Regions from separate parts of the Pseudoalteromonas sp. Z9A6 genome, predicted to be linked through region 2. Evidence: predicted binding sites of a transcription regulator. Region 2 holds the regulator's gene; the other holds the start of a gene.

Region 1 (5,356 bases), on a different contig from region 2:
CCTCGGCTGGTTTTTTTTGTGCTCGTATTTTGAGCCCTTTAAATCAATTTTAATATTTCAATGCTGGCTATTACTAACAACCAAAATACACGGGCCTGATTTAACCTATTAATTATTACAGGTACATCCTCGGGTGTAGGTAGTCTATCAGTGCCAATACGCATTTTATTAAAGCGAGTACCTAAATAAACTGCAGGCCCGCCCAGCTGCACGCCAAGTGATGCAGAACATGTGCTTAAGAGCCAGCCTGTATTTGTTTGATAAAAATGCCTGCCATAATGCTTTATATAATGCATGCTTTGTTTGCTTGCTCGACTTGCTGCAATAGTTAAAGCGAGTAAGCGCATCGGAATGTATTCAATAATAAACAAGAGTGTTTTAAGCGGTTTTAAAAAGTAACTATTTGGGGGGATATCACTACGCCATGCTTGTTGTATTAAGGTAAGTAACCGATAGGCAAGGGCAGCAATAGGACCAAATGCTAAAAATATAAATATGACTACGAAATAGTATCGAGCGGTGCGCAGTATTAAACTCTCAATTAATGCTTTGATAATACCAGCAGATGAAAGTCTATTAACTTCACGGGCAAGCAGTGGTTTTAGTAATTCGCGTGCTGTGGATTTTTGATTTTGTTTAGTTAGCTTTGCAATGCGAAGTGCTTTTTTATCAATGCTATTACTTTCTAGGCATAAATATAAAATAAGGCCAGCGAGTAATTCAGGATAAAAAGCAAACTCGAGTAGTAACACTACAACAATGAGAATAACACTTAAAATAAGTGAGCTTGCGAGGATAGCTGCCAAATATTGATAGCTTTTAGGTTCTTTGCTTTTGTATATACGTTTGCCAATAGCACTAAAAACAGCATTTAACGCCGTATTAGGATGATACCAGCTAATAAGGGGAATAAAGCGCTCAGCAAGGAGCGCTAGTATAAAGGCAATAAAGTCCAAGTGATTTTGAACAATATTGCTAAGCATTTACAGAGATACTGCTGTAAGCTTTTCTAAAAGTGCAACAACCATTTTAGATGAGTTGATTGATGCTGTTTCTAGGTATTCTTCAAATGATTGTGGTGACTCTTTACCAGCAATATCAGACATTGAGCGAATTACAACAAATGGTGTGTTTAGCGTAAAACACGTTTGTGCAATTGAAGCACCTTCCATTTCAACAGCAAGCATTGTAGGAAAATCACTACGTGCTTTATCAATGCGTATAGGGTCACACATAAATGTGTCACCAGTACAAATTAAGCCAACGAGTGTTTTAACATCACTGATTTGTTCGATAGTTTGCTGTGCTGCTTCAACTAATTTAGGGTGTGCTGCAAAGCCTGCCGGCATTTGTGGTACTTGGCCAATTTCGTAGCCAAAAGCAGTTACGTCTACATCGTGGTGACGTACTTCTGACGAAATTACTACATCGCCTACACTAAGAGAAGGATCGAATCCACCGGCTGAGCCTGTGTTAATTATGCAATCAGGTTTGAAGTTATCGATCAGTAAGGTAGTTGCAATAGTTGATGCGACTTTACCAATACCAGATTGAACAAGTGTCACCGTGTTACCAGCCAACTCGCCAGTATAAAAAGTGAAACCTGCTTTAGTTAAAATTTGTGGGTTTTGCATAGCTTCACGTAAAATTTTAACTTCTGGCTCCATTGCGCCAATAATACCAACATTCATAAAGTTTAATTCCTGTGTTTGAATCACTTGATTATACGTGAAGTTAGCAATAAAAAACAAAAAAGCGAGCTTGTTTATGAGCTCGCTTTAAATACTTTTTAGGAGAGTATTTAATTCAGTTTTTAAATTTCAGCTAACGCAGTGGTTTGCGCTTTAGCCTGAGAAGGTGAAAGTACCGCTGGCTTATGTGAGCGATTACGAACAGGACGCTGAGTTTGTGCTGCTGCAGGTTTACCAAGTTTAAACATAATTGCATCGCGTACTTCAGAAGGGCGGTAGCCCGATTTAACTTTCATACGAATATGTGGAATGCCCGCAGACTCTAGTGCACCGTTTACAAACCAGTCGCGTTGAGCTTTGTGGCCATCTTTGTTGGCATTGTTAACTAGGTCAACAGCAGCAATGATTGTTAGTTTTTCTTTATCGATTAAAACAAAGTCGAGTTGCTTATTTTTAGCTTTAGCTAAAGCAGCACGTTTAGACTTTACTGAAAGGCCTTGCTTACAGTCAATAACGTCGATTAACTTAACGCGACTAACAATTTTATATTGATCGCCAACAGCACGCTCTAGAAGATTTAAAAAAGCGCCTTCAACCTGCGTAAAAACAGTTTGCTTGCGAGTAAAAGGATACGGGTTTCCGCCATCGTCATTAAATTTTGACGCAACAACAGAGGCCCCGACAACTAATACTAGGATTAATAATAAAGCGAATTCCATACGGTAACTCCATAACAACAAATTGACACTGCTCAAAACAAAGCAATTTACGTGCCTAAAAAGTATGGGTTATAAAATAATTACCGGCTGGTTTACAAGCAATAGCTACACAGCGATTAAGCTTTGTAGCCTCCTTTAATACCTTTTACTGCAATAGCTACAGCATCGTGTGCATGCAGTGACTCATAGTGGTTTATTTGCAGCCAATAATCACTGTAATGGTTTGCCTCTAGCAATGCTTTAATTTTACGCGCTGCATCTTCACAAAACATAAGGTTTTGACCATTCAAACGGGCAAATTCTTGCTCGTCTTCACGTTTTACTGCTGCTTGTACTGGTGTTTTAAGCTCAGCTTCAAGGGTGTTAATTAGCGTAACTACGTCAAATTCTTGAATGTTGCTATCAAGCTTTACTTTTACGTTGGCAATAGAGCGCTGCGAGTGAGGAGTCGCTACAATGCCTTGTGTAGTGCCTAGCCATTCGTGCACATCTTTTTGGCTTAACGTTTCTTGGTTAAACTTTTCGTTAAACGCGTTTTGTATAAGCTGGCGCGCAAGTGCAGCAGAGCATGGGCACGTTGAAGAATAAGTAACATCTACGGTTAGCTCGTAGCTAATAACGTTATTTTCAATTGTACTGGTAAGTACAACTGGGTAGCTTTTCCAGCCCGCTTTACCACTTAATAGTGACTTACGGCGTAGCGGTAATTCAAATTTAAATTCAATTTGTGCTTTATCGCTCAACCCTTCGTGGCTAGTTATAAAGGTATCGAGTGCCTGCGCTATTGTTTGCGGATTGACTTGCTGCTCGGTTGAAAGCAGGTCAAGTGCCAAAAATAGACGTGACATATGAATGCCTTTGGCATCTTCTTTATGTAAATTTACAAATGCACGAGCTTTGGCGTTTACTGTAACTGGAGATAAGTCTCGGGATTCAAAAATAAATGGCAGTTCTATTTCGCCCATGCCAACCCAGTCTAATTTACCTGTTTGTAAAGCGGGTGCAGTGTCTGCTATATCTGGCATATTGGTTTGCATGTGCGCTACTCGTATTTTGGGGATAATAAAGCGGGGCATTTTACACTAAATAATTTATTGCTGAAATGATGAGTTTAATAGATGAGCTAAATCAAACATGAAAAATTCTGTTTTTATCGCACAACGTGAGTAGTGGTAGGAGAAAAATGCTAAAATCTGGGAAAATGGTATGTTTATACATACGCATTGCCTTCTTTATATTAAGTACACAGCTAAGAGATAAAATTACGTATGACCGATTATTCTTTGAGCCCTTGGGCTCGGGTACTTTCCAGCTCAATAACGCGATTTGGTGAATTTAAAACCGCTGCTATTTGTTACACTTTATTTTTAACTGTATCTCTTATTTTATCGAGCATGTTTTATTATGTGGCGATAGGCGAATTACACCTGGTTGATATTTTAGCCGTTGTATTTTTTACGGCTGTGGTTTCTCCTTTAATTATAAGTGTGTTGCTTAATTCAATTCGACAACTAGATGCCTCATATGCTTATTTAGATAGCGCCACCAAACAAGAAAAGCTTTTAAATCAAACCCTAAAAGATAACATTAACCGTCTAAACATCGAAATTGATGAGCGTAAAATGGCATTTCATGCCAAGCACCGCGCTATCGAAGAACTACGACGAGAAATTGCTGAGCGTAAAAAAACACAACAAGAACTTGCTCAACAAAGCATGCTGCAGCGCTCAATAGTTGATTCATCTCCTGACTTATTTTATTACCGCGATAACAATGGCGTGTTTGCTGGTTGTAATAAAATGTTTGAAGAAGTAATGGGCAAATCAAGTAGCGAACTAATTGGCAAAACGGTTGAGCAAATATTTCCTAGTCACTTTTTATCTGAAGTTTTGAAAACCGATAAAGAAGTAGAGCAAAGCCATAAAGCACTGACCATTGATGTCGGTTATGAAGTAAATGGCGAAACGCGTTGGTTTGAGCTGCGTAAATTACCTTTTATAAATGATGAAGGTGATTACATTGGTCTACTGGGTTTTGGTCGTGATATCACAAGTCGTAAGGAGGCCGCTCAAGCGCTCGAAACGGCCTATAAAGACAAAGGTAAGTTTATTGCCACATTAAGCCATGAACTACGTACACCACTCAATGGTATTGTTGGTTTAACACGAATGCTGCTTGATACTGACTTAAACAAACAGCAGCGTAGTTGGGGTAATACTATATTTTCGAGCGCTGAAACGCTCGGCAATATTTTTAACGATATTATTGATTTAGACAAAATAGATAGAGATCAGCTCGATATAGTGACTAACTCTATTAATGTGTCAGACTTTATAAATGACGTTGTTAACTTTGCGGGCTTAATCGCGGAGCAAAAAGAGCTAGAGTTTGATATTAAGCGCAATGGGGTGCTGGATATTTACGCACAGCTCGACCCAACTCGCTTACGCCAAGTTGTTTGGAATTTAATTAATAACGCCGTTAAGTTTACACAGCAAGGAAAGGTAACACTTGAATGTAGCCGAGAAAACAGAGTTGAAGGCCCATGGTTAGTTATGAAAGTATCGGATACCGGCCAAGGTATTCCGCCAGAGCAGCTTGCTCATATATTTGATATGTATTACAAAGCGCCAGATTTAAAAGGGACTAACGCAATAGGTTCCGGTATTGGTTTGGCTGTAACTAAGGCACTTGTAAGTGCGATGAAAGGGATAATTACAGTAAATAGTACTGAGGGCGAAGGAAGTTGCTTTACAGTTCAAATACCGCTTAGTCTATGTGTAGCACCAACAGAGCAAAGTTATGTTGGTCGTGGTTTGTATATTTTACTAGTAGAAGATGTACCTCTTAACGCCGAAATTGCTACAAACTTATTAGAGCAACGCGGGCATGAGGTGTTGTGGGCTGAAACCGGTGAAGATGCACTCTCGTTTGTCGAAACTGAAG
Region 2 (5,356 bases):
ACAATTTTAGTACCGATCGAAACTAAAAAAAGTAAAAAAGGCGATAAAGGTCAACCATGAGCACATTAAAAGCAGAACTATTGGCAAAAAGCTATAAAGGTCGTGAAGTTGTAAAAAACGTCGGCCTTGAAGTACAAGCTGGCAGTATAGTTGGCTTACTTGGCCCTAACGGTGCTGGTAAAACAACGACTTTTTATATGATTGTAGGGCTTGTTCCTAGCGACAAAGGTAAAATATCTATTGATGATAACGATATTACTCTTTTACCTATGCATAGTCGTGCTAGATTAGGCATAGGCTACTTACCACAAGAGTCATCGATTTTTAGAAAGCTGACTGTTTATCAAAACTTAATGGCCATTTTAGAAACGCGCAAAGAACTAAATAAACAAGCCAGAGAAGACACGCTCAATAACTTATTAGATGAATTTAGCATACAACACATTCGTGATAGCCAAGGTATGGCATTATCGGGTGGAGAGCGTCGTCGTGTAGAAATAGCACGAGCACTGGCAGCAGATCCTAAATTTATATTACTGGATGAACCGTTTGCCGGTGTTGACCCTATTTCGGTATTAGATATAAAGAAAATAATAGAACATCTTAAAAATCGTGGGATTGGTGTATTAATTACCGACCATAACGTAAGAGAGACCCTTGATGTTTGTGAAAAAGCCTACATTGTTTCTCATGGGGAGCTGATTGCATCAGGTACTCCAGAACACGTATTAAATGATAAAACAGTACGCGATGTTTACTTAGGCGAGCAATTTAGGCTGTAACATTTACGCCATGTCTTTAAGCATCTGCTAGTATTAATTATAACAACATAAAAGGATTGTTAGAGATACATGAGGCAATCACTACAGCTGCGCATGGGCCAGCAACTTACAATGACTCCACAGTTGCAACAAGCTATTCGTTTGTTGCAACTCAGTACATTGGATCTCCAGCAAGAAATACAAGAAGCTCTCGACAGTAATCCACTATTAGAGGTTGAAGAGGCAGACTATTCTGAAGACGCTGCTGGTAAAAACGAGCAAAAAGCTGATACCGATGACATAACTGTTAGCGCATCTGCTGATGATGCTCCGAGCGAATACGAACAAGATACTGGTGAAGCACTTGCAAAAGACACGCTAAGTGACGACATGGCTATGGATGTTAGTTGGGATGAGTACATGAGTGCCGCCCCAGCAGCCTCATCAGGTCCAATGCCTGAAGACGAATCTATATACCAAGGCGCCTCTACTGAAACGCTCCATGAGTATTTAATGTGGCAATTACAACTAACGCCATTTAGCCCTACCGATGAAGCCATCGCGATTGCGATTGTAGAGGCCGTCGATGATTCAGGTATTTTAACTCTCAGTTGCGAAGAAATTTTAGAAAGCTTTAATCAAGAAAACGAAGATGATAACGAAGTCGAACTTGATGAAATTGAAGCGGTATTAAAACGCATTCAACTGTTTGATCCTGTTGGTATTGCTGCACGTAGTTTACAAGAGTGTTTGTGTATTCAGCTTAATCAATTTGATAAAGAAACACCTTACATTAATGAAACGAAAATGATTTTAACCGAGCATATTGATCTATTAGCAGCTCGCGACTATCGTACATTAATGAAAAAAACTAAGCTTAAAGAAGAAGAGCTTAAAGAAGTGATGACACTAATACATACTCTCAACCCAAAACCTGCAGATACTATTGTAAGGGAAGAATCTGAGTATGTTATTCCTGATGTGTCAGTTAAAAAAATTAAAGGTCGCTGGGTTGTCGAATTAAACCCAGATAGCATGCCTAAAATTCGTGTTAATAGCCAATACGCGGCAATGTCTCGCACTGTAAAATCAAGTGGCGACAGCCAGTTTATTCGCTCACATTTACAAGAAGCTAAATGGTTTATTAAAAGCTTAGAAAGTAGAAACGACACGCTATTAAAAGTTACTAATTGTATTGTTAAGCAACAACAAGGATTTTTTGAACATGGCCCTGAAGCCATGAAACCAATGGTTTTAAATGATGTCGCTGAAATGGTAGAAATGCACGAATCGACAATTTCGCGTGTGACTACTCAAAAGTACATGCATACACCCCGTGGTATATTTGAGCTTAAATATTTTTTCTCAAGCCATGTAAGTACTGAAAACGGTGGTGAATGTTCATCTACAGCAATACGTGCGCTTATCCGAAAATTAATCGCAGCAGAAAACTCAGCAAAACCATTGAGTGATAGCAAAATAGCGGATATATTGGCTGAGCAAGGAATTAAAGTAGCAAGACGTACAATCGCAAAATACCGTGAATCTCTTGCTATTCCACCGTCAAATCAGCGTAAAAGTCTGATTTAAGACGCTAAACTAAGAGGGTAATGCTTATGCAACTAAACTTAACTGGTCGTCACGTAGAATTAACCGATTCACTAAGAGACTATATTAATACTAAATTTGCGAAGCTTGAAAGACACTCTGATCATATTAATAATGTTCATGTCATTCTCGATGTAGAAAAATTAAATCAAAAAGCAGAAGCCACAATACACGTAAGCGGTGCTGAGCTATTTGCCTCTACAGAACATCAAGATATGTATGCCGCTATTGACTCGTTGATCGACAAGCTCGATCGCCAAGTAATCAAACACAAAGAGAAGCTTGCTCGACACTAATATGATGAAATTAAGTTCACTTATATGCCAGGACTGCAGCAAAGCTGCGGTCCTTTTTAATAGCAAAAAAAGAATTTTAGAGTTCATTAGCGAACTTGCTCACGACAAACTTCCGTATTTACCGCAACAAGATATTCTTAACGCTTTAATGAGCAGAGAGAAATTAGGTAGTACAGGTATAGGGCGTGGCATTGCTATTCCTCATGGAAGAATGAGCGGTGCAGAAGAGCCTTTGGCTTTAGTGCTCGTTAGCGAAACTCCAATAAACTTTGATGCAATCGATAATCGCCCTGTTGATATTTTTGTCGCACTCATCGTACCAGATGGCGATAACCAGCAGCACTTAAAGACTCTAGCAACCATTGCTGATAAACTAAACAACAAAGATTTTTGTAAACAGTTACGCAGTGCAAAATCTGATACTGAGCTTTACCAAGTTATTGTCGATCAATCATAGTTTTATAAAGGGTGTTAAATGGAGTTAATTATCATAAGCGGCCGTTCTGGTTCTGGAAAGTCGGTTGCTTTGCGCATTGTAGAAGATTTAGGTTATTATTGCGTAGATAATATTCCAGTAAACCTACTACCTTCATTAGTTCGCAGTGTGTCTGATAGCTACGATAAAATTGCTGTTAGCATAGATGTGCGCAACATCCCTAAAGAACAAGATGAATTTAACGATATTCTTGAATACTTGCCTGGCTTTGCAAACCCTACGTTGTTTTATTTAGATAGCGACGATCAGACATTGATCAAACGCTTTTCTGAAACACGCAGATTACACCCACTATCAATAGACTCGTTGCCCCTTGATTTAGCCATCAAAAAAGAAAAAGAATTACTTGATGTATTAACCACTCGCGCCGACTTTATGATAGATACGACTGATTTAAGTGTTCATCAACTCGCTGAATCTATTCGTGAAAAGATTTTAGGTAAAAAAGATAAGCAACTGATTGTCACATTTGAATCATTTGGTTTTAAACACGGTATACCAAAAGAAGCAGACTACGTATTTGATGCACGCTTTTTACCAAATCCACACTGGGAACCAGAGTTAAAGCCTTTAAATGGGTTAGATCAACCGGTTAAAGACTATTTAGCTAATCACAGCATAGTGCAAAAATTCACATGGCAAATTCAAACATTTGTACAAACGTGGTTACCACATTTAGAACGAAATAACCGCAGTTATTTAACCATTGCTATTGGGTGTACAGGCGGGCAACATCGCTCTGTGTATTTAGCGCAAACTATCGGTGAAAGTTTCGCAATGACACATCCCAATGTAAAAATTCGCCATCGCGAGCAAGAAAAATAATATAGCTGAATAATCACCTGTTCAGCTTAGGTAGAGTAAGTTATGCATTGTGAAGATACCTTTTTAATAAAAAACAAATTAGGCTTACACGCCAGAGCAGCTACTGTGCTTGCGCAATTAGCAGTACAATTTGATGCGACAATCACATTATTCCAAGATGACAAAGAAGCAGCAGGCGATAGCGTACTTGCACTAATGTTACTTGAAAGTAGCCAAGGAAAAGAAGTTAAAGTTGTTTGTAAAGGCCCTGATTCTGAGCAAGCTTTACACGCTGTTGGAGAATTAATAGCACAACGCTTTAATGAACAAGAATAACCTGTTTTATAAAAACAATATTCGCATTACTAATGCTTCAATTAAAACAGATATATAAAATAGATAGGTTAGTAACGCCAGTTAACTCACCTCCCCCCCATAAAGTAATATAACAATTTATAAAGGACGCCAATGCCTGAAGCTTTTGAACAAGATTACCCACTACAGCAACTAAAACAGGTGACGAAGTCACTCAATAGTGGTCAATTTGTTCAAGTTAGGCGCATGCTCGCAAAAACGGCTCCTTGTGATACCGCATTATTATTAGAATCATCACCGCATAAAATTCGCCGACTGCTTTGGCAATTGGTCGATCCTGATGTGCAGGGTGATGTTCTTGAAGAATTATCTGAAGATGTTCGTTTAGGCATTATTGCCCAAATGGAACCTAAGCACATTGCCGCCGCAACTGAAGACATGGGCCACGATGACTTAGGTGAAGTATTACGTAGCCTGCCAGATACCGTCTATAAAGACGTTGTTAGCGCGATGGACATTCAAGACCGTGAACGTGCCACGCAAGCACTGTCATATCAAGAGCGTTCAGCAGGTGCGCTAATGAACACCGATACGGTGACCATTCGCCCTGATGTAACACTCGATGTTGTACTTCGTTATATTAGACTGCGTGGTGAGTTACCAGAGGGTACAGATGATTTATATGTTGTTGATAAACATAACTGCTTTATAGGCGCTTTATCGCTGAGTACATTATTAACTAATCCGCCAGAAAAAATTGTGCGCGATTTAATGGATGAAGATTGTGAGTCTATCCCAATCTCAATGGATGAAAGTGAAGTAGCGCAATTATTTGAGCGCCATAATTGGATATCGGCCCCTGTGGTGGACGATAACGACCAACTCCTCGGTCGTGTTACTATCGATGACATCGTTGATGTAATCCGAGAAGATGCCGAGCATAGCTTATTAAGCCTAGCCGGTCTTGATGATGAAGAGGATACATTCGCGCCTGTACTAAAAAGCTCTAAAAAACGCTCAGTTTGGCTAGGAGTTAATTTACTAACCGCACTTGCAGCTGCTTTTGTAGCTAGCTT

What was found. The regulator sigma-54, encoded in region 2, starts transcription at its own class of promoters, with help from an activator protein. The targets are predictions, from matches to a motif close to GTTGGCACGNNNNTNGNNT.
Region 1: a site for sigma-54 is predicted at 2,451-2,469, ahead of GQR53_RS12840 (DUF2726 domain-containing protein). Genes of this name have one in related genera too.

Annotation. Positions count from the first base shown of each region.
Region 1 covers NZ_WTKZ01000033.1:7,047-12,402, reverse strand. Annotated here, with positions in the region: gene ampE (regulatory signaling modulator protein AmpE) at 39-983, opposite strand; gene mtnN (5'-methylthioadenosine/S-adenosylhomocysteine nucleosidase) at 984-1,691, opposite strand; gene GQR53_RS12840 (DUF2726 domain-containing protein) at 1,814-2,410, opposite strand; gene folE2 (GTP cyclohydrolase FolE2) at 2,527-3,447, opposite strand; gene arcB (aerobic respiration two-component sensor histidine kinase ArcB) at 3,679-5,356, shown strand, end outside.
Region 2 covers NZ_WTKZ01000009.1:4,539-9,894, reverse strand. Annotated here, with positions in the region: gene lptA (lipopolysaccharide transport periplasmic protein LptA) at 1-60, shown strand, start outside; gene lptB (LPS export ABC transporter ATP-binding protein) at 57-782, shown strand; gene GQR53_RS05395 (RNA polymerase factor sigma-54) at 852-2,351, shown strand; gene hpf (ribosome hibernation promoting factor) at 2,378-2,665, shown strand; gene ptsN (PTS IIA-like nitrogen regulatory protein PtsN) at 2,670-3,122, shown strand; gene rapZ (RNase adapter RapZ) at 3,141-3,986, shown strand; gene GQR53_RS05375 (HPr family phosphocarrier protein) at 4,029-4,301, shown strand; gene mgtE (magnesium transporter) at 4,434-5,356, shown strand, end outside.